DNA from 4 places in the Mesorhizobium sp. P3_A8 genome. Region 1 is predicted to be linked to each of the others. Evidence: predicted binding sites of a transcription regulator. Region 1 holds the regulator's gene; each other region holds the start of a gene.
The links. Region 1 encodes PhoB, which activates phosphate uptake and scavenging genes when phosphate is short. Its sites were predicted from a motif close to TGTCATNNANCTGTCAT; they were not measured.

Region 1 (7,176 bases):
ATCATAGGCCTGTTCGTCTATGAGCTGATGGTGCGGCCGATGGGGCACTTCTCGGCGATCGCCGGCGCCGTCGCTCTCGCCATCCTGGTCATCCCGGTCGTCGTGCGCACCACCGAGGACATGCTCAACCTGGTGCCCAACGCGTTGCGCGAAGCCGGCACCGCGATCGGCGCCCCGCGCTGGGTGGTCATCAAGTCGGTTGCCTACCGCGCTGCAATGTCCGGCATCGTCACCGGCATATTGCTGGCCATCGCCCGCATCTCCGGCGAGACCGCACCCCTTCTTTTCACGGCGCTGAACAACCAGTTCTGGTCGAGCAATCTCAACGCGCCGATGGCCAGCCTGCCCGTCACCATCTTCCAGTTCGCTCTCAGCCCTTACGAGGAATGGCAGCAGCTGGCCTGGACTGGCGCACTCATCATCACATTGACGGTTCTCGCGCTCAGCATCGTTGCGCGCAGCTTGACCGGACGCAGAGAGGACAAATGAGCCAGATGTTGTCTCCAGACATGACGATCGCCGCCGAGGCAGCCGCCAAGGTAAAGATCGAGGTCAAGAACCTCAACTTCTACTACGGCCAGTCGAAGGCGCTGAAGGATATCACGCTGTCGCTGCCCGAGCGCAGCGTGACCGCCTTCATCGGACCGTCGGGCTGCGGAAAGTCGACGCTGCTGCGCGTCTTCAACCGCATCTATGAGCTCTATCCCAAGCAGACCGCCGAGGGCCAGGTGCTGCTCGACGGCCAGAACGTCCTCGACCGCTCGCAAGATCTCAACCTGCTGCGCACCAAGATCGGCATGGTGTTCCAGAAGCCGACCCCGTTCCCGATGTCGATCTATGAGAACATCGCCTTTGGCGTCAGGCTCTATGAGAAGATCAGCAAGGCCGAGATGGACGGCCGCGTTGAGCAGGCGCTGAAGCGCGCAGCCCTGTGGAACGAGGTCAAGGACAAGCTTAACGCCAGCGGCCTCAGCCTGTCCGGTGGCCAGCAGCAGCGGCTGTGCATCGCCCGCACCGTGGCGGTGAAGCCGGAAGTCATCCTGCTCGACGAGCCAGCCTCGGCGCTCGACCCGCTGTCGACCGCCAAGATCGAGGAGCTGATCGACGAACTGCAGGCCGACTACACGATCGTCATCGTCACCCACAACATGCAGCAGGCGGCGCGCGTCTCGAAGCAGACCGCTTTCATGTATCTGGGCGAGCTGGTCGAGTTCGACAAAACCGAGAAGATCTTCACGTCGCCTCGCGAGAAGCGCACGCAAGACTACATCACCGGCCGCTTCGGCTGATCGCACGCATACGAGGACCAGGATCATGGCCGAACACACAGTCGCAGCCTTCGACGAGGATCTCGGACAGATCAGCAGGCTGATCAGCGACATGGGCGATCTCGCTGGCTCGATGGTCGGCGGCGCCACCAAGGCGCTGCTGAATTCCGACAACGCACTGGCACAGCGCGTGGTCTCCGACGACGCCATCATGGATGCGCGCCAGCGCGAACTCGACGATCGCGCCATCACGCTGATCGCCAAGCGCCAGCCGATGGCCGACGATCTGCGCCACGTCGTCGGCTCGATCCGCATGGCCGGCGATCTCGAACGCATTGGCGATCTTGCCAAGAACATCGCCAAGCGTGTCGGCACCGTTGGTCTCAGCGCCACGCCGCGCGACCTGTCGCATTCCATCGACGCCATGGCGCAGCTGGTGCTGATCCAGGTGCAGGGCGTGATCGAGGAGTATGCGGCGCGCGATGCCGCCGCACTGGCGAAGCTGCGCGCCGACGACGAACGCATCGACGTCAAATACACCTCCGTCTTCCGCGAACTGCTGACCTACATGATGGAAGATCCGCGCAACATCACGGCTTGCACCCATCTGCTGTTCTGCGCCAAGAATCTCGAACGCATCGGCGACCACGTGACCAACATCGCCGAAAACGCCTACTATGTCCTGACCGGCACGCAGTTGCCCGCCAATCGTCCCAAGCAGGACGAGACGGCGATGTCGGCGCCCGCGGCCTGACGCAAGAGGTGACCAATCAATGATCGCGCCACGCATCATGGTGGTGGAGGATGAGGAGCCGCTGGGGGTGCTGCTCCGTTACAATCTTGAATCCGAAGGCTACCAGGTGGAGGTGGTGCCGCGCGGCGACGAGGCTGAGATCCGCTTGCAGGAGAACGTGCCCGACCTTCTGGTGCTCGACTGGATGGTGCCGGCGGTGTCCGGCATCGAACTCTGCCGGCGCCTGCGGATGCGGCCCGAGACCGAGCGGCTGCCGATCATCATGCTGACCGCGCGGGGCGAAGAAAGCGACCGCGTCCGTGGGCTCTCGACCGGCGCCGACGACTATCTGGTCAAGCCGTTCTCGACGCCGGAATTCATGGCTCGCGTCAAGGCGCTGCTGCGCCGCGCCAAGCCGGAAGTCCTGTCCAGCGTGCTCAAGGTCGGCGACATCGTGCTCGACCGTGAATCGCACCGGGTCTATCGCAAGAAGAGCGAGATCCGGCTCGGGCCGACCGAGTTCCGCCTGCTCGAATTCATGATGCGCCATCCCGGCCGCGTCTTCTCGCGCAGCCAGTTGCTCGACAATGTCTGGGGCGAGACGATCTATATCGACGAGCGTACGGTGGACGTGCATGTCGGCCGCCTGCGCAAGGCGGTCAACAATGGCCGCATGCCCGATGTCATCAGAACCATTCGTGGCGCGGGCTACGCGATCAGGGAAGATTGAGCGGGACCTGATTCAGGCAACGTTCTTGCCGGTGCCAGCTCTCGCCTGCACGCCCGGCGCGAAAATCTCCTGGTCGACGAAGGTCAGGGCGCGCATGGCGCAGCCTTCGCGGATCAGCGGCAGTTCGTTCGGTTCGGTGTCGAAGGAAATCGATTTCGAGTGCTGGCCGCCGGCCGTCTGGGCGATGGCCTCGCGCAATGCCGGCTCGATCAGGTCGAAGGCGGCGGCGCTGACGCCGACCATCGCGACGGGTGCGGGGTCGATCAGCGCGAACAGGCTGCCGAGGGCGTAGCCGAGCGCCTCACCGGCCTTGCGGTAGGCTTCGCGCTCGGGCCCGTCGCGTTCCCGTGCCGTCGCGGCCAGTGCCCGCATCTGCGCGTCGCTGACATCGGCGACCGGCTCGGTGTCCTCGCTGAGCTGCCTGGCGTTGCGCCAGATGGCGTAGTTGCCGGCATAGGCCTCGACGCAGCCGCGGCGTCCGCAGCGGCAGAGCGCGCCGCCTGGCCGATGGATCATGTGGCCGAACTCGCCGCCCGAGGAATGGGTACCGGTGAACAGCTCGCCCTTCAGCACCAGGCCCATGCCGATGCCGTGCGACAGAAGGATGGCGATGAAGTCGTCGCGGTAGCGCTCGGGATCGCGCCAACGCAGCGCCACCGCCATCATGTTGCAGTCGTTCTCCATGGTGGCTGGGATGCCGAACTCTGCCTCGAGGATGTCGGCGAAGGCGATGTCGGTCTGCGGCGTGATCGGCGACCACAGCATCGCCCGGGCCTCGGTGTCGGTGATGCCCTGGATCGCCAGCGCGATGCGGGCGACGCTGCGCACGTCGATATCGGGATCCTCGAGGCGGCGCCGTACAATGGCGACGCATTCGCCGATCAGCGCCTCGCGCGACATGGTCAGCGTGTCCAGCCGGCGCTGTTCTTCCGATACCACCTGGCCGGCATAGTCGATGACGGCGACGGAGAGGAAATTCAGCGACAGCACCACGGTCATGACAGCCGCAGCCTCCGGGTTGAGGCCGAGGCCGACCTGCGGCCGGCCGCGCTTGAGTGCGCCGGCCTCGCTCGGCTTGCCTTCGGCCAGTATGCCTTCGCCGATCAGGTCGGAAGAAATCGCCGATATGGTCGAGTGGCTGAGGCCGGTGGTCGCGGCAATCTCGGTGCGCGAGGGCCGACCGGCCCGGCGCACGGCCGCAATCACCATCGCGCGGTTGCGCCGGCGCAAATCGTCGTGGCGGATTCCGACCGACATGTTTTCCCACATCCTCCCGGTCGCCGCGGTTCCTCCAGCCCCTCGAACGCTGCCGGCGACACGGTCAAATACTGGCAGAAGCGGCCCGTCCTGTCATTTATTTATTCCGAGGCTCGAAAAAAATTCATGAGGACATCAAAATCCATCAGAATCGTTGTTGACAGCGTTCCGGTGTTGGATCAGTGTTTTTTCGAGGCTCGAAAAAATAGAGCCTCTGTGCCGGCCTTAGGGCCAGTTTGGTCGCGCCATACGCGGCGCAGGGAGGAATATCATGAAGAGATTCACAGCCGCCATCCTGGCGGGTGTCGCCATGTCGCTGACGCTTGTGTCGGTCGCGCAGGCGAAGGACAAGGTCATCGGCGTTTCCTGGTCCAACTTCCAGGAAGAGCGCTGGAAGACCGACGAGGCCGCCATGAAGAAGGCGATCGAGGCCGCCGGCGACAAGTACATCTCCGCCGATGCGCAGTCCAATCCCGGCAAGCAGCTTACCGATGTCGAAAGCCTGATCTCGCAGGGCGCCAATTCGCTGATCATCCTGGCGCAGGATGCCTCGGCCATCGGCCCGGCCGTGCAGAAGGCGCTGGACGAAGGCATTCCGGTCGTCGGCTATGACCGCCTGATCGAGAACAAGGACGTCTTCTACCTGACCTTTGACAACAAGGAAGTCGGCCGCTTGCAGGCGGCTGCGGTGTTCAAGGCCAAGCCGGAAGGCAATTATGTCTTCATCAAGGGCTCGGGCGCCGATCCGAACGCCGACTTCCTGTTCTCGGGCTCGATGGAAGTGCTCAAGGCGGCCATCGACAGCGGCAAGATCAAGAATGTCGGCGAAGCCTATACGGACGGCTGGCTGCCCGCCAACGCCCAGAAGAACATGGAGCAGTTCCTGACGGCCAACGACAACAAGGTCGATGCCGTGGTCGCCGCCAATGACGGCACCGCCGGCGGCGTCGTCGCGGCGCTGACGGCGCAAGGCTTGGCCGGCACCGTGCCGGTGTCGGGCCAGGACGGCGATCATGCCGCGCTGAACCGCATCGCGCTCGGCACCCAGACCGTGTCGGTGTGGAAAGACGCGCGCGAGCTCGGCAAGAACGCCGCCGAGATCGCCTCGCAGCTGGCCGACGGCAAGAAGATGACCGACATCGCCGGCGTCAAGGACTTCACGACGCCTGGCGGCAACACCGTCAAGTCGCTGTTCCTGACCCCGGTCGCCATCACCAAGGACAATCTAAACGTCGTCATCGACGCCGGCTGGATCAAGAAGGACGAAGTCTGTGCGGGCGTCGCCGCCGGCAGCGTCGCGGCCTGCAACTAAACGGCGTAATACCGTTCGATATCGACGCCGCGGCCCAAAAGCCGCGGCGTTTCTCAAGGGGCTTCCCGCTTCAAATGACTGCGGAAAGCAAATAGCATCCATGTTCCGGCATCCGCGCCAGACGGTAAACCGGTGGGAGGATAGCATGACCGACACGACCTCTAATCAACCGGTCGGCAGCACCGCGGCGGACAAGGCGCGTGCATCCGAACTCAGCGCCGTTGGACGGTTCCTCAAGGCTACCGAACTCGACACGCGCATGCTCGGCATGGTCGGGGCGCTGCTGGTCATCTGGGTCGGCATCCATATCCTGTCGGGCGGGCTTTTCCTGACACCGCGCAATCTGTGGAACCTATCGGTGCAGACCTCGTCGGTCGCGATCATGGCGACCGGCATGGTGCTGGTTATCGTCATGCGCAACATCGACCTCTCGGTCGGATCCGTCGAAGGCGTGATCGGCATGATCATGGGCGTGGCGCAGGCCGAATTCCTCATTCGCGTCATCGGTTTCCAGCTTGGAAATCCGTGGCTTTGGATCATCGCGCTGGCGGCCGGTGTGGTGCTTGGTCTCCTGATCGGCGCATTCCAGGGCTTTATCATCGCCTATATGGAGGTTCCGGCCTTCATCGTGACGCTGGGCGGCCTGCTGGTCTGGCGCGGCATGGCATGGCTGATCACCAGCGGGCGCACGGTCGCGCCGCTCGACACAACCTTCCAGCTGATGGGCGGCGGACCACGCGGCTCGATCGGCGCTACCGCCAGCTGGATCGTCGGTGTCGTCGCCTGCGTGGCGGTCGCCTTCATGCTGCTCAACGGCAGGTCGCAGCGCAAGCGGTTCAACTTTCCGCTGCGCCCGGTTTGGGCCGAGACCTTGCTTGGCGTGGTTGCTTGCGCCGCCATCCTTGGCGCCGTCTGGATCGCCAATTCCTATCCATGGCCGATCGGCATCGTGCGCCAGTACGCCCAGCAGAACGGCATTACCATTCCCGCAGGCGGGCTGTTCATCGCGCATGGCATTGCCATACCGGTGCTGATGGCGGTGACTGTCGGCATTATCATGACCTTCATCACCAAGCGCACGCGTTTCGGCCGCTATGTCTTTGCCATTGGCGGCAATCCGGAGGCGGCCGAACTTGCCGGCATCAACACCCGTTGGGTGACCATGAAGGTGTTCATGATTATGGGTGTGCTGGCCGCGATCAGCGCGGCGATCTCGTCGGCCCGCCTCAACGCGTCGACCAATGCGCTGGGCACGCTGGACGAGCTTCTGGTCATCGCCGCCGCTGTCATCGGCGGCACGTCACTCGCCGGCGGCGCAGGCACGGTGATGGGCGCCATGCTGGGCGCGCTTTTGATGCAATCATTGCAGTCGGGCATGGTGCTGCTCGGCATCGACTCGCCGCTGCAGAGCATCGTCGTCGGCGCAGTGCTGGTCATCGCCGTGTGGCTCGACACTGTTTACCGCAAGCGCGTTTAGGGGAGGCATCGCCATGATTGACAAGACTGCTCCTGCAGCCACCGCCCTGATCGACATGCGCAACATCTCGATCGCCTTTGGCGGCATCCGGGCCGTCGACGACGCCTCGATCGATCTTTTCCCGGGCGAGGTCGTGGCGCTGCTTGGCCATAACGGCGCCGGCAAGTCGACGCTGATCAAAATCCTGTCCGGCGCCTACAAGCGCGATGCCGGCCAGATCTTCGTCAATGGCGAGGAGGCTTCGATCGCCAATCCGCGCGATGCCAAGAAATACGGCATCGAGACGATCTACCAAACGCTGGCGCTGGCCGATAATGTCGACGCCGCCGCCAATCTGTTCCTCGGCCGCGAGCTGATGACCGGATGGGGCACGCTCGACGACGTTGCGATGGAGGCCGA
Region 2 (7,176 bases), on a different contig from region 1:
ACGTCGCCTGTCATGAAGAACAATTTCAATGCGCCGGAGCCCGTCGCCCGCGCCGCCGTGCTTTATGCCTTCCGCGTCATGGTCGAGGACATGATCCCGATGAATGCCGGGTGCCTCAGGCCCATCAACATCATCATTCCCGATGGCTGCATGCTGAAGCCCGCCTACCCTGCCGCCGTCGTTGCCGGCAATGTCGAGACCTCGCAGCATGTCACCAATGCGCTGTTCGGCGCCATGGGCGCTATGGCCAATGCGCAGGGAACGATGAACAACCTGACCTTCGGCAACAAGCAGTACCAGTACTACGAGACGATCTGCTCCGGCTCGCCTGCCGGTCAGATGAACTCCGGCCGCGGCTTTGCCGGCACCTCGGGCGTCCACACCCATATGACCAATTCGCGCCTCACCGATCCGGAAGTGCTGGAACTGCGCTTTCCCGTGGTGCTGGAGGATTTCCAAATCCGCGAAGGCTCCGGCGGCAAGGGCAAATGGAGCGCCGGCGACGGCACCAAACGCACCATCCGCTTCCTCGAGAAGATGGAATGCGCGATCCTGTCCTCGCACCGCAACCGCCCGCCGCAGGGGCTGGACGGAGGTGGCGACGGCGAGGTCGGCTCGACCAAGATACGTCGCAAGGATGGGGCGGTCGAGGTGCTGAAGGCCTGTGACCAGACCGTGCTCGATGCCGGCGAGGCTGTCATCCTGACAACACCGACGCCGGGTGGGTTTGGCAAGGCCTGAGCCCGTTCATCGGGCTCACACCTCCCCACCGCTTTCATCACCGTCTATTCGGCGACGATGCTGGCCCAGCAGGTGACCGCGCTGCAGATCGAACTCCACCGTCCGAAACCCTTGTAGATTTGCGCAGCCATTGTGGCTTGTTGCTTGAGCGTCATGCCGTCCGCCTTGATCTGAGGATCGGAAACATTCCGGATCGCAAGCCAGCGTGGCGCCGCTGCGCCCATCTCCGAAGCGACCAATCCAAGGATGGCGTCGCCCATTTCCGATACGGCTCCAAGGCCCTGGAGGTGGTAGTGATTATCGGAGGTGTCAAAGCCAAAGAAATCGGTCGTTACCACGCACGATTTCAGCGCGCTTGGCGCGGCAACAAAGATTTTTGGCACCCGGGTGTTGTCTTGCGGTAGCTGCGATGCGTTGGTTTTGAACAGCTGCCGCGCCTTGGCGAAGTGGCTGGTCTTGGCGACGGCGCTTGCATAGTGAAGGTTGGCAAACGGCTCCTTCTTGAATTTGGCAAGACAATCGAAGCGAACCAGCGGGCTCACCACGACATCCCCAACTTCGAACTGCTTGCCGATACCGCCCGCAGTTCCAGTTGTGATCACCAGCTTGGGTGCGACTTCTTCGATGATTTGCCGCCAGACTTCGATATTCGGCACCTTCGGACCATCTTGCGACATATGAGAATCGGACTTGAAAACCACGACGGATTTCCCGCCGATGGTTGTCGTCCAATAGGCTCCGAGACGCTTGGCTTGAAGGGCTGGGCACCCAGGCCGCATGTTCTTGGCAATTTCCGCAAACCGGTGGGTATAGGAAAGGTAGTCGTCGCGGCTGTCCTTGCCCGGGGTAAGTACCCGGCTCAAGGCGTGGCCTTCATCGACGGTCCAGGTCACGACCAGTACATCCGCTTTGGGCAATGGACCGCCGCTGCTACCACCTGCGTTGCCGGCTGTCTGCGGAGCCAGCCCTTGCGGCCATGGAATGTCCTTGTACCGGGACAGGCCCGTGGCTTTCGAAAATGCAAGAAATTGTAGCCCCGGCGAAGATTCAGAGTCGAACTCTATGATCTCGCGCTGGAAATCCTCTGTACCCTTCGCCTTCGCAACAGATGGAAGCGCGAAAGTTGTCTCTGGCGGTGGATCACGGAGCGGATCGAACCCAAGATTTCTCTGAACCCAAGAACGGTCAGCGATCATGACATTTATCCCCTCTTGGAATAAGGGGACATCTACGAAGAAAAATGACAAATCACAAGCAAGTGATCACCTCTCAAGGATCATTAAGAGGCATCAATATTTTCTTGTAAATGATGATTATTCCCATCCTACGCCTACAAGAACAGATCACTGCAGGCATCTGGCTACTATAGAAGTAAATAGCGTTTCGCTGTAGCGTATTATTCTGAATGGCAGGAGGGGAGGTTTCCATGGCCAAGAACGTCACACCAACTACGGCTCCGACAGGAAGAAAGAGCAGTGGCCTCGGGTGGGTAAGGGATCTTCCGGATCCAAGAGACCAACTATACAGCGCCCCGCTCAGCCAATTGAAGGCGATTCCAGAAACAGTAGACCTCAAGCCTGAGTTTCCGGTCTATGACCAAGGCCGCATTGGATCCTGTACTGCCAACGCGCTGGCCGGTGCAGTGCAGTTCGACAGGCTGAAGAACAACCAAGCGCCCGATTTCGTGCCGTCGCGCCTCTTTATCTACTACAATGAACGCAAGATCGAAGGTCATGTGGCGAGTGACTCAGGGGCGCAGATCAGAGATGGAATAAAAAGCCTGCAAAAACAGGGAGTCTGTCCGGAAATTGAATGGCCCTATGACGACACGCCAGCCACCTACGACGGCGGGCCGTTTCCCAAGAATTCCAAGCCGGCGACGCAGCCCAAGAAGATTTGTTACGATGACGCCGGCAAATATGTCATCACCAGCTATCAACGGCTGACCCCGACTCTCAATCAGCTCAGAGGTTGCCTCGCGGCAGGATTTCCGTTTGTCTTCGGATTCACGGTATTTGACAGCTGGTATTCTCAAAATCCCAGACCGGCCACCATTTCCCTGCCCAGTGCAAATGACAGCGTCGTCGGTGGCCATGCCGTGATGTGTGTCGGATATGACAACGCAACCAGCCTTTTCAAAATCCGGAATTCCTGGGGATCCAGTGTCGGCAAGAAGGGTTACTTCTTCATGCCATACGCTTATCTGACCGATGGAAGCATGGCTTCGGATTTCTGGGTAATCAACGCTGTGAAGGCCTAGTTATCCGTCACATCGACGCTACCCATTTACCTCAGCGAGATAACGGGGCCGACGCCGTGTCGGCCTCGGCACCCCTTATCGGTACCCCTGGGCGGGTTCGCCAAGCCCCGACCCAGCGTCAACAGGCTGTCACCGGCCTGTCATGACCCTGCGCTACCCGCTTGCGACAAAGCAAATGGGGAATCACTTTGTCATGACGGACGTTTCCGCAGATCTGGTTTTTCGCCGCGGCAAGGAAGTTGGAAAAGCCGTCTACCAGAACCGCGCGCTTTCGAAAGCCGGCATTTCCGAGCGGCTGTTCGCCTTCCTGTTTTCCGGCCTCGTCTATCCGCAGATATGGGAAGACCCCGATGTCGACATGGAGGCGATGCAGCTTGGCCAGGGCCATCGCGTCGTCACCATCGCGTCGGGCGGCTGCAACATCCTGGCCTACCTCACCCGCTCGCCGGCACGGATCGACGCCGTCGACCTCAACGCCGCGCACATCGCGCTGAACCGCATGAAGCTGGAGGCGGTGCGCCGCCTGCCCTCGCAGGGCGACCTGTTCCGCTTCTTCGGCGCCGCCGACACCAGCCATAATTCGCAAGCCTACGACCGTTTCATAGCGCCGCATCTCGATCCCGTCAGCCGCCATTATTGGGAGCACCGCAACTGGCGCGGTCGCCGGCGCATCGGTGTTTTCGACCGCAATTTCTACCAGACCGGCCTGCTTGGCCTGTTCATCGCCATGGGCCATCGCACGGCCAAATTCTTCGGCGTCAATCCGGCGCGCATGATGGAAGCCAAAAACATCAGCGAGCAGCGCCGCTTCTTCAACGAGGAGCTGGCGCCGGTCTTCGACAAGCCGCTGCTGAAATGGGCGACGTCGCGCAAGGCTTCGCTGTTCGGCCTCGGCATCCCGCCGGCGCAGTATGATTCGCTGATCACCTCCGGCGACGGCACCATGGCCAGCGTGCTGAAGGCCCGGCTGGAAAAGCTCGCCTGCGATTTTCCCCTGGAAAACAATTACTTCGCCTGGCAGGCCTTTGCCCGCCGCTATCCAAATCCCGGCGAGGCCGCCCTGCCCGCCTATCTGGAAAAGCAGAATTACGACACCATCCGCGGCAATATCGACCGCGTTGCCATCCACCATGCCAATCTGATCGAATTCCTCGCCGGCAAGGATGCCGGCACCGTCGACCGCTTCATCCTGCTCGATGCCCAGGACTGGATGACCGACGACCAGCTCAATGCGCTGTGGTCGGAAATCAGCCGCACCGCTTCGGTCGGTGCCCGCGTTATCTTCCGCACCGCCGCTGAGCCCAGCCTGCTGCCGGGCCGCGTCTCGACCTCGCTGCTCGACCAGTGGGATTATCAGGACGAGGCCTCGCGCGAATTCTCGGCCCGCGACCGTTCCGCCATCTATGGCGGTTTCCACCTCTATGTGAAGCGCCCCGCATGAGCACGACGGAGTTGCCGGCCAGCCACGCCGAACTGATGGACGGCGTCTACCGCTGGCAGCGCCATATCTACGACCTGACCCGCAAATACTATCTTCTCGGCCGCGACCGGCTCATCGATGGGCTGGGGGTGCCGGCCGGCGGCACCGTTCTGGAACTCGGCTGCGGCACCGGCCGCAACATCATCCTCGCCGCCCACCGCTATCCCGATGCCCGCTTCTTCGGCCTCGATATCTCGGCCGAAATGCTGGAGACGGCCGGCAAGGCGATCGACCGCGAAGGCCTGTCCAGCCGCGTCACGCTGGCAAGGGGCGACGCCACCGATTTCGACGCCAAGGCTCTCTACGGCATCGAACGGTTCGACCGCGTCTTCGTCTCCTATTCGCTGTCGATGATCCCCGGTTGGGAAAAGACGGTGTCGGCAGCATTGGCGGCACTTTCCCCCAACGGCTCGCTGCATGTCGTCGATTTCGGCCAGCAGGAAGGTTTGCCGGGCTGGTTCCGGACCTTGCTGCGCGGCTGGCTTAGAAAATTCCACGTCTCGCCGCGTGAATTCTTGCGCGAGGTCCTTGAATCGGAATCCCGACGAACCGGCGCAACCTTCCGTTTCCGTACGCTTTATCGCGGCTATGCATGGTTAGCGGTGATCGGCGGGCCTCTCAATGCGTCGTGAGTTGTTTCAGGCGTGCATCCACGAGACGTAGAAGTTCCTGCATTAGCTCTTCGCAGTCGTTAAATCCTTCCCGCTTCCATTGAGTGTTTCGCGCATAGCTTGCCGCGGCGTCCCGAAATTCGCTTAACTCATGTTGGGTCAATGCGCCCAGATCGGCATGATTATAGCGATTGTCGAAGCTCTCCTTGAGTTTGGTTAGGTAAGCTCTCTCGCCGGTCGTGCTGATCGCGTACTCGATAATCGAATAGATTATTCGTCGGCCGCCTCCCCATACAGGCAGATCATCGCCGACACTTAGAACACCCAACCTTGATCTCCCCTCGGTAAGTTATTTGAGCGCCTTCACCAGCGCGCCCACCATCGTCTGCGGCCGGTAGCCGAGCTTGGCCGGGGTCAGCCCGAGCCGCACCACCACCAATTGCTCCGACGGAATGATGGTGACCGTCTGCCCGTCATGCCCTTCCATCCAGTAGGTATCCTTGGGCAGGCCGGCGGCGACACCGGCGCCCGGGTTGTCCTCATCGCCCGGCGCCTCGATCCACAACTGGCCCTTGCCATAGACTTTCGAGGCGGGCGCCGGCTCGCGCATCCAGTCGACGAAGCCGGCCGGCAGGACCTGGTTGCCGTTCCAGACCCCGCCTTGCAGCAGGAACTGGCCGAAGCGGGCCCAGTCATGCGCTGTGGCGTAGAGATAGGATGAGCCGACGAAGGTGCCTTGCTCGTCGGTTTCGAGCACCGCGCTATGCATGCCGAGCGGCTCGAACAGCGCATTGCGCGGCCATGTCAGCGCCTTGGCCTTGTCACCGATCGCATCCTGCCACAGCCGCGACAGCATCACCGCCGTGCCGCTCGAATAGGAAAACACCTTGCCGACTTCGCCGGTCAGCGGCTTTGATTCGGCAAAGCCCGCCATGTCCGGTTCTAGATAGAGCATGCGCGTGACATCGGCGACGTCGCCATAATCCTCGTTGAACTCCAGCCCGCTCGACATCGCCATCATGTCGGCAAGGCTGATGGCGGCGCGGCCGTCGGCCTTCCACGGCGCGAACAGGCCCTTGTTGTCGACGGCCATCTTGCCGTCCTTAACCAGCGTGCCGATGATGGCGGCGTTCACTGTCTTGGTCATTGACCAACCGAGCAGCGGCGTCTTGGCGGAAAAGCCGTCGCCGTAGCGTTCGGCGACGACACGGCCGTTCTTGACCACCACCACGGCACGCATGCCGGTGCCGGTCAGCGCCGCGTCATCGAGCAGTTTGGCAATCACCGGATCCTGTGACGCGTCGACCCGCTCACCTTCCGGCCACAGCGTATCCTGGCTGGTCGCCGACGGCTCGGCATGGACCGCCGTGCGCCGTGCCTTGCCGACATCGCCGTCGGGAACCGAGGCGCAACCCAGCCCGTCGCGGGAAACCGCCTCGCTCTTGCCGAGGAAGCCAAGCAGGCCGGCGGAGACGGTGCCTCGGTTCTTGTCGACCGAGACCCGCATCAGCCGCAGCAGCGGGTGTCCGGGCGCCTGCACATCCACTGCAAGAACCTCATTGGGGTCGCGCCCGGCAATGAAGACGTTCGAGCAGACGATCTTGGCCGAATAGCCGGAACCGACGCGGATCAATTCCGGTGGCGCGATGTAAAGCCAGGCAAACAGCGCGGCGACCGCCAGCACGATCAGGCCAAGCAGCCATTTGACGATCTTGACGATGATCCGCATCTGCTTCTTCCCAGGCTTTCGCCCGACCCTTATGTCATCGAATTGCCGCCATTGCTTCCGCAAATCAGGGCTCCTGTCGAGCGCCATCAACGGATTATCAACCATGATCGGCCATCACAGGATGCATGTCGCCCAAAAGTGTTCAGCGGTTTTGGGACAACGACATGCACAAAAATAGCTATGCTGAGCGATGCGTGGGGCGATCGTTCGGAGGGGGCCAGACCGGCCATCAGTTCACAGACCCATCAGCGACCGGCTGATTCCGGCTTGGAAGTTGTGATGCGCCGTCTTGCGGCTCTTTTCATGCTGACGCTGCTTGGCGCCTGCTCGACCGTCGACGATCTGTCGCCGCTGT
Region 3 (7,176 bases), on a different contig from region 1:
GTGTCTTCCTGTGCCATGTCCTGCCTGCCCGATATCAGCGCTTGTTGCGGATACCATTTTGGGATACCAAACCGGTATCCGTCATGAACTCCAACCCAGGCGCTGTCAATGCGGCTTGGGAAAAGGGCAGCGCAATGTCGCAGATGCAAAATGTCGAACGACAGTTGCGCGAGATGATCCTGGGGCTCGAGATCGGTCCAGGCGAGAAATTGACCGAGCGCTGGATCGAAGCCCGCTTCGGCGCCTCGCGTACGCCGGTCAGGGCAGCATTGCTGCGCCTGGAGACCGAGGGGCTGGTCGGCAGGGATGGCCGCGGCTGGACGGTGTCGCCCATCAACCTCGCCGAACTCGAGCAGATCGCGGTCTATCGCGAAGCGGTCGAGGTGGCGGCTTTGCGGCTGACATGCATGCACCACGAAAGCAGCGCCATCGACGTCATCGAGGCGATGCTCGATTCCTGCGACGAAAACACTGTGCGGGAGGAATGGCATCGCGTCGGTATGGATTTTCACATCGAGCTGGCGCGCCTGTCGGGCAACGAATTCCTGTTCAGGGCCGTGCGCGATGCCATGACGCGCCTGTCGCGCGCCCGCTGGCTGGAGGTGCGTGACGAAGCAGCCCTTGGCCGCGCCTGGGCCGAACACCGCGCCATTCTGGCGGCAACGCGCCTTGGTGAGGCCGATGAAGCGGCGCGCCGGCTTTCAGCCCATATCGTCGGCAGCCGCGACCGGCTGGTGACGTCGCTCGCCAACGACCGGCGCGGTCTTCGTGCCCGGGGCTTTGCCGTCGTCGCCGCTTAGCGCGCTCTATGCAGGGCAGGGGCCCGCCGGGCAAAAGAGGCTGCGTCTGATGCGAACAGCACTTTCGGCCTCGCTTCGCGCATGCTGATGGCGTAAGAGCGGCGATGGAAAACAACCGATTTGATACACCCGTGACCGTCAAGTCCGTCGCGGCGGGAAGCACTCAGCTCTTGCGCACGGCGCGCGAGGCTTCCGATTACCTCCTCAACAGCTGGCCCGGCAAGCGCAGTCCCAAGCATCGCGCAGCGCTGCAGGCCTGCCACGACGCGCTGGCCGGCGACAAGCCCGCCATGAACGCCAGGCGCGCCTTTATCGCCGCGGCGCGTGAAGTGGACGTTTTTGTCAGCGACAAAGCGCCCGCCTGACGCAGGGCGACAATCCAGATTGAGGCAAGGCCCGCATGTGCGGGCCTTTTGCCGTCATTCCGCGGTTTCGGTCTTAGTCTCGCTTTCGGGCTGCGAACGCTCCCGCGCGGCAACCTTGGCCGCCAGCTTTTCGGCCTTCTTCGCCGCTTTCTGCCGGTCGCGTTCCTTGCGTTCCTGATCGTAGTTTGGTGCTCGCGCCATATCGGCTCCTTTTCATCGCCTTGCGGCTCTGACCCTGCCTAGGAGCATTAGCCGTCAAACACAACAGCTGAAGCGACAGTGCGGGCGCAGCCTCGGAAATCTGAGGGGGCTTGCCAGATCGGCGCCACAATGATGTAGGAAACGCGGGGCGCCGGCGTGTTGAGAGCTGCCTGTTTGTTTTGATCAAGTGAATCATGGCCTCAATCGCGCGAACGTCGGCAAAGGTTTTCTATTATGCGCGAAACGCCGCGCGCGATATCGTTCCACAAGCCCTGTTCCGCCGCAGGCTGGCCGCTCGCCTCGAAAAGGCCAGGCTTTGCGATGATGCGGCGCGCCGACGGTTGAATTACTACAACAAGCTGCAGGATGGTTTCGCGCCAAGCGCCAATGCCATGCGCATCAGCAAGCTGCCCTTCACGCCGACCATGTACTATTATGACCTTAAGGAATTCGCCCGCTACTTCGATCCCGGATTGCTCATCGACATCGAATTCGGCGACGTCAAGAATGTGCCGAAGGTGCCGACGATCGTAAAGGACCGGCCGATCCTTGATGACGACAAGAACGCGGTCATCATGAAGCTCGACAAGTTCCGTCACTTCCAGATGCCGGCCGACGCCATCTCTTTCGCGGACAAGCTGCCGGCCGTGGTCTGGCGCGGTGATCTCAACAATCCGATCAGGACACGGTTTCTGCAAGTGGCGCGCGACCTGCCATTCTGCGATGCCGGCTCGCACAAGCCGAACGCGCCGGCCGAATATGCCAAGCCCTTTCTCAGCATCAGCCAGCACCAGCGCTATCGCTACATCGTCTCGCTCGAGGGCAATGACGTGGCGACCAACCTGAAATGGATCTTGAACTCGAAGTCGCTCTGCCTGATGCCACCACCGACATACGAGACTTGGTTCGCGGAGCGTCAGCTCGAGGCCAATGTCCATTATGTGCCGCTCGAAGCTGATTTCTCCGACCTCGCCGAACATGTGGCCTATTTCGAACGGCACCCGGCGAAGGCAGAGCGCATCATCGCGGCCGCGAATGGCTATTGCCGGATATTCAACGACGAACACACCGAACAGGCGATCTCGCTTCTGGTGCTCTATAAATATTTCGTGCTGAGCGGCCAGATCAAACCTGACGCGGACGTCTGGCGCTACATCATGGGATGAGCAATTTGCGCGTCAAAAGGTGGAGACCGGCGAGCTTGGACCCGCCGGCCTCTCGTCAAATCTGTCCCTATACGCCGCTTCGGTCAATCACGAGATCGGCAGCACCAAAGCGAGCCTTCGCCGTCAATTGCTGGTGCCAATAGGGGTAGAGCAAAGGCGGCCGGCTGACCGCGTCGAGGCGCTGGCGTTCTTCCGGGCTGAGCTCCAGGCTTGCCGCCGCGAGATTGTCCTTGAGCTGGACATCGTTGCGGGCGCCGATCACCAGCGAGGAGACGGCGGGGCGGCCGAGCAGCCAGGCAAGCGCCACTTGCGCCGCGGACACACCGCGGGCCTTGCCGATCTCGACCAGCACGTCGACGATCTGCCACAGCCTGTCCTCGTCGCGGATCGGCGGCTCGGACCAGCCGGCCAGCTGCCGCGCGGTCGGGCTGTCGCGGCGGTATTTGCCCGACAGCAGGCCGCCGGCGAGCGGGCTCCACACCAGCACGCCCAGCCCCTGGTCGACCGAAATCGGCAGCAGCTCGTATTCGGCCTCGCGGGCTTCCAGCGTGTAGTGGATCTGCTGGGTGACGAAGCGTTGCTGGTGACGGCTGTCGCTGATCCCGAGCGCCTTCATCACTTGCCAGCCGGACCAGTTGGAGCAGCCGATATAGCGCACCTTGCCCTGGCTGACCAAAGTGTCGAGCGCGGCGACCGTTTCCTCGACCGGGGTAAGGCCGTCCCACTGGTGGACGAAATAGATGTCGATGACGTCGGTCTTCAGCCGCTTCAGGCTCTTTTCGCATTCGCGGATCAGATGGTGGCGCGACAGGCCTTCGTCGTTCGGCCCGCTGCCGATCCGCATCCGCGCCTTGGAGGCGATCAGCACATCGTTCTTGCGCTTGCCGCCGAGCGCTTCGCCGATGATCTCTTCCGACAGGCCGTTCGAATAGACATTGGCGGTGTCGATGAGGTTGATGCCGGCGTCGATGCACGTGTCGATCATCCGTTTGGCTTCGGTAAGATCGCTGTTGCCGACCGCGGCGAATGGCCCGGTGCCACCGAAAGTCATGGTGCCAAGGGTGAGTGTCGAAACCTTCAGGCCGGAACGGCCGAGAGTACGGTATTCCATGTCAGTCCTCGCGATTGTGTTGAATTGGGGCGCCGCCAAAGGGCAGCCCGGAATGCGACCGGGGATTTGTAGGACAATTTGGTCGGCTTGTCGCCATGCCAGGACGGCGGATCGATCATGCCTCGCGGGATTGGCAGTGACGGTAATCGCGCTCGGGCTGCAATAAAACCGTCACTGCCGGCCTATATTGAATTCGGCTAAGGTGTTTCCATTCCAGGCCGCGGGCCAGCAGTTTGGGGTGCCGGACATGAACCGACAGGCTTGCAAGCGGAGCGACCGATATGACCGAGCTGAGACAGAATTCTCCCGCCAAGGACTGGCTCGAAGCCGAACTCGCCGACACGCTCGACGAAGATTATGAGCTCGAGATGTCGGAGCCGGCGCTGTCGATGGAGATCGCCAAGATCTACAAGAACGCGCATCCGCCTTCGATCGATCGCATGCAATATTTTCGCGACCTGATCAGCTTGCAGTCCGAATTGATCAAGCTGCAGTCCTGGGTCGCCTACCACAAGAAGAAGCTGGTGGTGATTTTCGAGGGCCGCGATTCCGCCGGCAAGGGCGGCGTCATCAAGCGCATCACGCAGCGGCTCAATCCGCGCATCTGCCGCGTCGTGGCGCTGCCGGCGCCGACCGAGCGCGAGAAATCGCAATGGTATTTCCAGCGCTATGTGCCGCATCTGCCGGCTGGCGGCGAGATCGTGCTGTTCGACCGCTCCTGGTACAACCGCTCCGGCGTCGAACGGGTGATGGGTTTTGCCGATGGCGGTCAGGTCGAGGAATTTTTCCGCGACGTGCCGGAGTTCGAGCGCATGCTGGTGCGCTCGGGCATCACTGTGGTGAAATACTGGTTCTCGATCACCGATGAGGAACAGCAGATGCGCTTCCTGATGCGCATCCACGATCCGATGAAGCAGTGGAAGCTGTCGCCCATGGACCTGCAGTCGCGCGTGCGCTGGGAGCAATACACCAAGGCCAAGGAAGAGACCTTCGCCCGCACCAACATTCCCGAAGCGCCATGGTTCATCGTCGAGGGCAACGACAAGAAGCGGGCGCGGCTGAACTGCATCGATCACCTGCTCAAGCAGATGCCGTATGAAGAGGTGCCGCACGAGGAGATCACGCTGCCGGAACGCGTCTTCAATCCCGAATACGAGCGCCAGACGCTGCCGCGCGAGCTTTACGTGCCGGAGAAGTATTGAGCACCTTTTCCTTCTCCCCGTTTCACGGGGAGGTGAGGAGTGGTCTGCGCAGCAGACGAAAAGCCAACTGCTTGGCTTTTCGAACGACGAACGCCGAAGGGCGGATGAGGGGCGGCGCCAGCGTTGGCGATTGAGCCCCAATTCGATGCCATTGGTAGCTTGCCGCTAGCCTCCAAAAGGTCAGCGCCGCCCCTCATTGCCCTGCCGGGCATTTCTCCCCGTAGAACGGGGAGAAAGTGGCTACGTCCGCTTGATCACCACATGGGTGGCAAGCGCCGTCGCCACCTGCTCGGTGCACTCGTAGCCCAGCTTCAGCATATCAATCCCGGCAAAAAGGTTCTCGCCCTTGCCAAGCAGCACCGGCGAGATTGCCAGATGCATCTCATCCATCAGCTTTTCCTGCAGGTACTGGCGGATCGTGGCGACGCCGCCACCAACCCGCACATCCTTGCCGCCGGCCGCCGCCTTCGCCTGCTCGAGCGCCGAATGGATGCCGTCGGTCACAAAACAAAAGGTCGTGCCACCTTCCATCGTGATCGGCGCACGCTTGTAGTGCGTCAGCACGAAAACCGGCACATGGTAGGGTGGATTGTCGCCCCACCAGCCTTTCCAGCTGTCGTCAGGCCATTCGCCGCGGATCGGCCCGAACATGTTGCGGCCGAGGATCCAGGCGCCGACATTCTCGAAGCTGCGCGCCGCGAAAGCCTCGTTGATATCGGTGGTGCCGCCATCTTGCCCGAGCACCATCTCACGGAAGGTGCGGGTGTCGACAAACCACTTGTGCAAGGATTGCCCACCGACGCCGAGCGGATTTTGCAGGTCCTGATCGGGACCGGCGCCATAACCGTCGAGCGATAGGGTGAATGCGTTGACGCGAAGTTTGGACATGGGGCCTCCTAACCAATTATGTCTGCAATCGGTTTTCTTGTAGCAAACCGATTGCAGATCGCAAGCGGTGTTCCCCACGATGGAGACACGTCCTGACATCGTCGCCAAGTGACGTCCGGAATGTTGCGTAGCGATGCGCTGGGATCGCCACTGGTGGCCGCCGAAACAGCCGCCATATCAGGCTATTCGCCAGTGAGTTCCATGAAGCGGATATGGTTGCTGAACGGGTCGATGACCTCGACCGTCAGCCGCCCGTCCTCGTGCTCGAGACCCGGCTTCATGTAGCGGTAATCCTTGGCCGCCAGCTCTTTGTGAAAGGCGCGGATGCCTCTCATGTAAATAACCATGTTGCCGCCTGGCGTCGCGTCGCCGGCATGTTCGGACAAATGCAGGACAAGGTTGCCGCGCGACACCTGCGTGTAAAGCGGGAAGTTGTCGCCGTAGCGGTGCTCCCAATCCACGGCGAAACCGAGATAGCCGAGGTAGAATTCGTGCGCCTTGGCGACGTCGAAGATGCGCACGATCGGCGCCGTCCGTTCGAAGATGATGGTTTCGTGCCGGGCCGGCGGCGCCTCGATTTTCGCCGACAGGATGTTCCAGGTCGCTAGTCCGAACTGGCGCGCGACGATTTCAAGAGCCTCGCTGTGGCTGATCGTCAGGTCGCGGGCGGCGAGCGCCTCCCGCATGGCTTTCGCCATGGTCTTGGCATCACGATAGGCAAGCATGTCCGTTTCCTCGGTCACGGCGAAGTCTTCGTCAGTGCCCGCATTGCCGACGCCTTCGCCCGACGGTGAAACGGGTCAGGAAGCATCCTCTGGAGGCGTTCGCCATACCTCTTGGCGAGGTGCGGGCTGCCGGCCGCCTCCGGCCGTGCGAGCATCATAGCCGGAGCCGGCGCGTTCTGTCAGCGCAAAAAATCGCCGGTTGTCGAATGAAAAGCTATTCCATCGACAGGATGAGATTGCGCACGACCGGATAGATTTCACGCTCCCAGCGTTTGCCGTTGAAGACGCCATAGTGGCCTACATTGGCCTGCAGGTGATGGCGTTTTAGATGCGGACGCAGTGACCGGCACAATTCATGGGCGGCCGAGGTCTGGCCGAGTGCGCAGATATCGTCGCGCCCGCCTTCGACAGTGAGCAGCGCGGTGTTGCGGATCGCGCCCGGGTCGACCAGGCTGCCACGGAAAGTGTAGGTCCCGGTGGCGATCTCTGCCTTCTGGAACACACGGTCTATGGTTTCGAGATAGAATTCCTCGGTGAGGTCGAGCACCGCCAGATACTCGTTGTAGAAAGTCTTGATCTTCTCGGCCTCGGCGATCTCGCCGGCGGCCAGATGGTCGTGCAGTTTGCGGTGCGCTTTCGTGTGCCGGTCCATGTTCATGCCCATGAACGCAGCAAGCTGGAGAAAGCCCGGATAGACCCGGCGTCCGCCGCCGGCGTG
Region 4 (7,176 bases), on a different contig from region 1:
GTGCTGGAAGACGGCTTCCTCGAAGACGTCCAGCGCAAGGCGCTGCTGATGAAGCAAGGTCTGGCGGCGGTCGCCGACGAGTTTCCCGATGTCATCGAGGACATCAGGGGCACCGGCCTGATGCTTGGCCTTAAATGCGCCATGCCCAACACCAAGGTGAACATGGCGCTGCGCGACCAGCATTTGCTGACGGTTCCGGCCGGCGACAACGTCATTCGCCTTTTGCCGCCGCTCACCGTCACCGACGCCGAGATCCACGAAGCGCTCAACCGCATCCGCGCCGGTGCCAAAGGCCTGGCAGATGCCATCGCCGCGGCCGCCGCGAAGTAATTCCGGAATATTGCTGATGTCCGTTCGCCATTTCACCGATCTCTCCACCGTTTCCGAGGGCGACCTGCGCTTCATGCTGGACGACGCGGTGGTGCGAAAGGCACGCCTCAAGGCCGGCGAGCGGACAAGGCCGCTCGAAGGCAAGGTGCTGGCGATGATCTTCGACAAGCCATCGACGCGCACACGCGTCTCCTTCGACGTCGGCATGCGTCAGCTTGGCGGCGAGACCATCATGCTGACCGGCACCGAAATGCAACTCGGCCGCTCCGAAACCATCGCCGATACCGCCAAGGTGCTGTCGCGCTATGTCGACGCCATCATGATCCGCACCACCTCGCATGAGCGGCTGCTGGAGCTGACCGAGAATGCCACCGTTCCGGTGATCAACGGACTGACGGATGACACCCATCCTTGCCAGCTGATGGCCGACATCATGACCTTCGAGGAGCATCGCGGTCCGGTGGCCGGCAAGACCATCGCCTGGACCGGCGACGGCAACAATGTGCTGCATTCGCTGCTCGAAGCCTCGGCGCGGTTCCGCTTCAACCTCAACGTCGCCGTGCCCGAAGGCAGCGAGCCGGCACAGAAGCATATCGACTGGTCCGAGGCGAATGGCGGCAAGCTGCACTTCACCCGCTCGCCCGAGGAAGCCGTCGACCAGGCCGACTGCATCGTCACCGATTGCTGGGTGTCGATGGGCCAGGAGCATCGCGCCCGCGGTCACAACGTGTTTTCGCCCTACCAGGTCAATGCCAAGCTGATGGCGCATGCCAAGCCGGATGCGCTGTTCATGCACTGCCTGCCGGCGCATCGCGGCGAGGAAGTAACCGACGAGGTCATAGACGGCCCGCATTCGGTGGTCTTCGACGAGGCCGAGAACCGGCTCCACGCCCAGAAGGCGGTGCTTGCCTGGTGTTTGGGCGCGTGAAGTGTCTGGGCGCTTGATCTGCGGGGGCGCGATGCCTATCTGCGCCGCATCACGCAAATCAAGCGCGTTTGGACGCATGTGCCTCTCCGGGTCGCATGGCCGCGCCCTGGAGCTTTGTCATGTTGGAAATGCATCAAGTGACTGAACATCACCCCAAACTCGGCGAGTTCGGCTATGCCGGCGACGACCATGTCGTGCCGTTCGAGGTCGGCCCGCTCGACGTGCGCGGTCGCACCGTGCAGCTCGGGCCGATGCTCGACGCCATCCTCAGCCGCCATGATTATCCCGAACCGGTTGCCCGCCTGCTGGCGGAAGCCTGTGTGCTGACGGTGCTGCTTGGCACCTCGCTCAAGTTCGAGGGCAAGTTCATCCTGCAGACCCGCACCGACGGGCCGGTCGACATGCTGGTGGCGGATTTCTCCACGCCCTCGGCATTGCGCGCCTATGCACGCTTTGACGCCGACCGGCTCGAGGCATTGGTCGCGGCGGGCGAAACGTCCCAGCAGACGCTGCTCGGCAGCGGCGTGCTGGCGCTGACCATCGACCAGGGCGCCCACACGCAGCGCTATCAGGGCATCGTCCAGCTCGACGGCGAAACGCTGGAAGATGCAGCACGCACCTATTTCCGCCAGTCGGAACAGATCCCGACCGATATCAGGCTTTCGGTCGCCAAGCTGTTGACGCCGGGCCCTGGCGGCGCGCGCGAACAGTGGCGCGCCGGCGGTATCCTGGCGCAGTTCCTGCCGCAGTCGCCTGAGCGCATGCGCGTTCCGGACCTGCCCGGTGGCGATGGCGATCCGCGCGAGGAGATCCATGATCCGGCCGACAATTCCTGGCAGGAGTTGCTGGCGCTGCTCGGCACCATCGAGCCGACCGAGCTGATCGATCCGACGATCGGCGCCGAGCGGCTGCTCTATCGCCTGTTCCACGAGCATGGCGTGCGGGTCTTCGGCGGCGTTCCCGTCGCCGACCAGTGCTCGTGCTCGCGCGACAAGATCCGCGGTATCCTGGAGGGTTTTTCCGCGCAGGAGATCAAGGACAGCACCGAGGATGGCGGTATCCACGTCGCCTGCGAATTCTGCTCGACGCAGTACGATTTCGACCCGGCGGAATTCGCTGCGCAGTAAAGGAGCGTCTTTCTCCCCGTGGAACGGGGAGAAAGACGCTAATTCACCGTCCGCCTCGTCCCCGGCAGATCCAGCGAAAACGCCGGGATGGCGATATCGAAAGTTTCGCCCCGCTTGTTGCGCATCGTGTAGCGCCCGACCATGATGCCTGACGGGGTCGAGAGCGGGCAGCCCGACGTGTACTGATAACTGTCGCCGGGATTGAGTTCGGGCTGGTCGCCGACGACGCCTGGGCCGCGCACCTCCTCGACCCGGCCGGCACCGTCGGTGATGTGCCAATAACGCGACAGAAGCTGCACGAATTCGTCCGACTGGTTGTCGATCGTTATCTGATAGCCCCAGACATAACGGTTCTCGGAAGGATCCGAGCGATCCTCAAGGTAGAACGGCCTGACCTGCACTTCGATGTTGCGCGTGACGGCGCGGTACATAAGCGGCTCCAAAACAATCCGATACCTTTCGGCGCTCCCGGCGAGCAGGTCAACGTGCGCGTCTTGTCGCGCCTGACTTTGAAACGCAGGTGCCGGCAAAGAATGTCATTTAAGTGACACACGACAATGGTGGGGTGCATGCACCGGGCGACTCGGCGCTCTGTCGAACTGTTGAAAACTGCCACGGTGCGGGCCGCCTCTTCTGGAGTGACCAGATCTCGATGGAACTCACTCTCATAGCCGCCTCGCTTTCGACTGCCCTTGTCCTTTCAAACGCTGCCAGCATCCTGCTCGCCGCTTCGCAACTGAAACGGCGCAGCACGATCGCACGGCCAGCTGGCAAATCGCCGCCGGTGTCGATTATCGTGCCGTCGCGCGGCGTCGAGCCGTTCACGCAGGAGACGCTGGAGCGCGCCTTCTCGCTCGACTGGCCGCGCTACGAGCTGATCTTCTGCGTCGCCCATGTCGACGATCCGGTGGTCAGGTTGATCCGCGCCGCCATTGGCCGCTTTCCAAAAGTGCCGGCTCGGCTGTTGATCGGGGACGATCGCGTCAGCGCCAATCCCAAGCTCAACAATTGCGTCAAAGGCTGGGAAGCCGCGCGGCACAACTGGGTCGTCCTGGCCGACTCCAACGTGCTGATGCCGAGAGACTACGTTCAGCATCTGATGGCGGCGTGGCGGACGGATACCGGCCTTGTCTGCTCGACACCGATCGGTTCGCGGCCGGACGGTTTTTGGGCCGAGGTCGAATGCGCCTTCCTCAACACGCTGCAGGCTCGCTGGCAGTATGCCGGCGAGGCGCTCGGCCTCGGCTTTGCCCAGGGCAAGAGCATGTTGTGGAACAAGCCGATGCTGGATGCCAATGGCGGCATCCGAGCGCTGGCGGCCGAAATCGCCGAGGACGCCGCCGCGACCAAGCTGGTCAATGGACTTGGCCTATGCGTCAATCTCGTCGCAGCGCCCTTCGAGCAGCCGCTCGGTCGGCGCACGCTTGGCGTGATCTGGTCGCGCCAGGCCCGCTGGGCGCGCCTGCGCCGCGTCACCTTTCCGCGGTTCTTCGCGCCCGAAATCCTGACCGGCGCGGTGGTGCCGCTGGTGCTTGCGCTGATTGCGGCGGCAAGTGCCGGCGTCAGCTTGCCGCTGACGGCCATCGCCGTACTAACGGCCTTCTACCTTCCGGAATGTGCCCTGGCCTGGTCCAAAGGCTGGTACCTGTCGTCGCGCACAGTCGCGGCGATGATTGCGCGGGACTTGATGCTTCCAGCCATGTGGGTCCGCGGCTGGCTCGGCGGCGCTGTCGACTGGCGCGGCAACGCCATGACCATCGGCACCAAGGCAGCCGAGCTGGAAGAGACGCCGTCGCGCGCCTGATCGCGGCGCGGACGAGCTGCCTCGACTGGGTCTATTTTGCGGCCTTCAGCGCCTGCGCGATGTCTTCCAGAAGATCGTCGGTGTCCTCCAGGCCGACCGACAGCCTGAGCGTGCCAGGCCCGATGCCGAGTTCGGCGCGGGCCTCGTCGCTCAAATTCTTGTGGGTGGTCGTTGCCGGATGGGTGATCAGGCTCTTGGCATCGCCAAGGTTGTTCGAGATCAGCACGATGTCGAGCGCGTTCTGCAGGGCGAAGGCCGCCTGCTTGCCGCCCTTGACGTCGAGGCAGATCAGCGTCGAGCCGCCCGACATCTGCTTCTTGACGATATCAGCTTGCGGGTGGTCGGCGCGGCCGGGATAGATGACGCGAGCGATCTGCGGCTGCTCGGCCAGGAAATCGGCGATCTTGCCGGCGCTCTCCGTCTGCTGGCGCACGCGCACCGGCAGCGTCTCCAGACCCTTGAGCAGCGTCCAGGCGTTGAACGGCGATAGGCTGGGGCCGGTGTGGCGGAAATAATCGTGCAGGTTCTCGTCGATCCACTTCTTGTCGGACAGGATCACGCCGCCGAGACAGCGGCCCTGGCCGTCGATGTGCTTGGTCGCCGAATAGACGACGATGTGGGCGCCGAGCTGCAGCGGCTTCTGCTGCAACGGCGTGGCGAAGACATTGTCGACCACAAGCCGCGCGCCGATCGAGTTGGCAAGCGAGGCGACGGCGGCGATGTCGACCACTTCCAGCGTCGGATTGGTCGGGCTTTCCAGGAAGAACAGTTTTGTGTTGGGCCTAACCGCCTTTTCCCAGTTGGCGATGTCGGTGCCGTCGACCAGCGTCGCCTCGATGCCGTAGCGCGGCGCCAGCGTCTCGACCACCCAGCGGCAGGAGCCGAACAGCGCGCGAGCCGCGACTATATGATCGCCGGCCTTGGCGCTGCACAGCAGGGCCGCCGTCACCGCGGCCATGCCGGATGCCGTGGCGCGCGCGTCCTCGGCGCCTTCGAGCGCACACATGCGCTTTTCGAACATGTCGACGGTCGGGTTGGCGTAGCGCGAATAGATGAAGCCGGGTTCCTCACCCTTGAAACGAGCTTCGGCGGCTTGCGCCGTTTCATAGACGTAGCCCTGCGTCAGATACATTGCCTCGGAGGTCTCGCCGAATTGGGAACGCAGGGTTCCGCCATGCACGAGGGCTGTCTGAGGCTTCCAGTTGCGCTTCTTGCTGCTCATCGCTTTTGTTTCCAGACACAAAAAAACCGGCCGCGAAAGTCGCAACCGGTCCATACGGCCTCGCGGCCAACGGTCCTTTAGCGACTTGTTTAACGTGGCTGCAAGCCGACCGGCCAAATCACCACGGGATAACGACCCTTTAGACCCGCGCCGCGCTTGCGTCAATTGCCGGCTTGATTAAGAGGTTTGTACCAGTTGGAACGGAGCCAGCCTTTGCGGCAGACAGGCATTCTTCCCGATCAAGACATTTCCGCGCTGTTCCAGTCCGGCGCGCTGAAGTCGTCGCGCGCGCTCGATGCCGACCAGATCCAGCCGGCCAGCCTCGATCTGAGGTTGGGCGACAAGGCCTGGCGGGTGCGGGCCTCCTTCCTGCCCGGCCCCAACCACAAGGTTTCGGAAAAGCTCGACCGGCTGAAGCTGCACGAGATCAATCTTGCCGAAGGCGCGGTGCTGGAAACCGGCTGCGTCTACATCGTGCCGCTGCTCGAAAGCCTGGCATTGCCTGCCGAGATTTCCGCCTCAGCCAATCCGAAAAGCTCGACCGGACGGCTCGACATCTTCACCCGTGTCATGACCGACCGCGGCCACGAGTTCGACAAGATCGCTGCGGGCTACAACGGTCCGCTCTACCTGGAAGTCAGCCCGCGCACCTTCCCGATCGTCGTGCGCACCGGCTCGCGCCTATCGCAGATCCGTTTCCGCACCGGCAACGCGCTGCTGTCGGAAGCGGAGTTGCATGAACTGCACCGCGCCGAGATGCTGGTCGCCACCGAACCGCCGAATATTTCCGGCGGCGGCATCGCGCTGTCGATCGACCTCAATGGCGACAGCGACGGGCTGGTCGGCTATCGCGGCAAGCATCACACCGGCCTTGTCGATGTTGACAAGCGCGCGGCCCAAGAGGTCGTCGATTTCTGGGAACCGATCCACAAGAGCGGAGCCGGCGAACTGGTGCTCGATCCCGATGAATTCTACATCCTCGTCAGCCAGGAGGCGGTGCATGTGCCGCCGCTCTACGCCGCCGAAATGACGCCGTTCGATCCGCTGGTTGGCGAATTCCGCGTCCACTATGCCGGCTTCTTCGATCCGGGCTTCGGCCATTCGGCATCAGGCGGCACAGGCAGCCGGGCGGTGCTCGAAGTGCGCAGCCACGAAGTGCCGTTCATCCTCGACCATGGCCAGATCGTCGGCCGGCTGGTCTACGAGCATATGCTGAAGCGGCCGCAGGCGCTCTACGGCACCGATCTCGGCTCCAACTACCAGGCCCAGGGCCTGAAGCTCTCCAAGCATTTCCGCGCCGCGCGCTGAGCTCCGGTTACCGGCAGGCAAAATACTTGCCTGCGCTGGCACATCATGCTTGGCTGGTTTGTCGGTCGCCCGGATGCGGCGCTCAAGGGGAACAAGAAAATGCAGATTTCAAGATGGATCCTATCGGCGGCAGGCGCTGCCTTGTTGGCGATTGCGGCCGGCTCTCTGTCGGCGCAGGCTGCCGAGAAATTGAAAATCGGCACCGAGGGTGCCTATCCGCCATTCAACACCATTACTTCTGACGGCAAGGTTGTCGGCTTCGACATCGACATCGCCAATGCGTTGTGCGCGCAGATGAAGGTCGAATGCGAAATCGTCACCCAGGATTGGGATGGCATCATCCCCGCTCTGCAGGCCAAGAAGTTCGACGCCATTATCGCCTCGATGAGCATCACCGAAGAGCGCAAGAAGCAGGTCGCCTTCACCAACAAATACTACACCACGCCGCTCGCCTTGG

Region 2: the regulator PhoB is predicted to act here: its motif matches at 3,118-3,134, upstream of AC1DX4_RS19910 (BtaA family protein).
Region 3: the regulator PhoB is predicted to act here: its motif matches at 3,802-3,818, upstream of ppk2 (polyphosphate kinase 2).
Region 4: the regulator PhoB is predicted to act here: its motif matches at 2,920-2,936, upstream of AC1DX4_RS25575 (ceramide glucosyltransferase).

What each region holds. Positions count from the first base shown of each region.
Region 1 covers NZ_JBFUGI010000013.1:35,339-42,514, forward strand. Annotated here, with positions in the region: gene pstA (phosphate ABC transporter permease PstA) at 1-489, shown strand, start outside; gene pstB (phosphate ABC transporter ATP-binding protein PstB) at 486-1,289, shown strand; gene phoU (phosphate signaling complex protein PhoU) at 1,315-2,022, shown strand; gene phoB (phosphate regulon transcriptional regulator PhoB) at 2,042-2,731, shown strand; gene AC1DX4_RS26985 (ROK family protein) at 2,744-3,988, opposite strand; gene xylF (D-xylose ABC transporter substrate-binding protein) at 4,260-5,300, shown strand; gene AC1DX4_RS26995 (sugar ABC transporter permease) at 5,446-6,777, shown strand; gene AC1DX4_RS27000 (ATP-binding cassette domain-containing protein) at 6,791-7,176, shown strand, end outside.
Region 2 covers NZ_JBFUGI010000008.1:107,731-114,906, reverse strand. Annotated here, with positions in the region: gene AC1DX4_RS19925 (hydantoinase B/oxoprolinase family protein) at 1-741, shown strand, start outside; gene AC1DX4_RS19920 (phosphorylase family protein) at 786-1,937, opposite strand; gene AC1DX4_RS19915 (C1 family peptidase) at 2,168-3,001, shown strand; gene AC1DX4_RS19910 (BtaA family protein) at 3,144-4,442, shown strand; gene AC1DX4_RS19905 (class I SAM-dependent methyltransferase) at 4,439-5,113, shown strand; gene AC1DX4_RS19900 (hypothetical protein) at 5,100-5,420, opposite strand; gene AC1DX4_RS19895 (serine hydrolase domain-containing protein) at 5,442-6,821, opposite strand; gene AC1DX4_RS19890 (glycoside hydrolase family 25 protein) at 7,101-7,176, shown strand, end outside.
Region 3 covers NZ_JBFUGI010000006.1:48,347-55,522, forward strand. Annotated here, with positions in the region: gene AC1DX4_RS15465 (multidrug efflux MFS transporter) at 1-17, opposite strand, end outside; gene AC1DX4_RS15470 (GntR family transcriptional regulator) at 135-800, shown strand; gene AC1DX4_RS15475 (DUF982 domain-containing protein) at 932-1,165, shown strand; gene AC1DX4_RS15480 (hypothetical protein) at 1,220-1,366, opposite strand; gene AC1DX4_RS15485 (glycosyl transferase family 90) at 1,561-2,532, shown strand; gene AC1DX4_RS15490 (aldo/keto reductase) at 2,600-3,643, opposite strand; gene ppk2 (polyphosphate kinase 2) at 3,925-4,845, shown strand; gene AC1DX4_RS15500 (dihydrofolate reductase family protein) at 5,086-5,733, opposite strand; gene AC1DX4_RS15505 (glyoxalase superfamily protein) at 5,916-6,458, opposite strand; gene AC1DX4_RS15510 (polyhydroxyalkanoate depolymerase) at 6,673-7,176, opposite strand, start outside.
Region 4 covers NZ_JBFUGI010000012.1:720-7,895, reverse strand. Annotated here, with positions in the region: gene AC1DX4_RS25595 (acetylornithine transaminase) at 1-330, shown strand, start outside; gene argF (ornithine carbamoyltransferase) at 347-1,258, shown strand; gene AC1DX4_RS25585 (Hsp33 family molecular chaperone) at 1,354-2,385, shown strand; gene apaG (Co2+/Mg2+ efflux protein ApaG) at 2,424-2,816, opposite strand; gene AC1DX4_RS25575 (ceramide glucosyltransferase) at 3,038-4,189, shown strand; gene AC1DX4_RS25570 (O-succinylhomoserine sulfhydrylase) at 4,221-5,411, opposite strand; SAM riboswitch at 5,469-5,546, opposite strand; gene AC1DX4_RS25565 (2'-deoxycytidine 5'-triphosphate deaminase) at 5,625-6,719, shown strand; gene AC1DX4_RS25560 (ABC transporter substrate-binding protein) at 6,819-7,176, shown strand, end outside.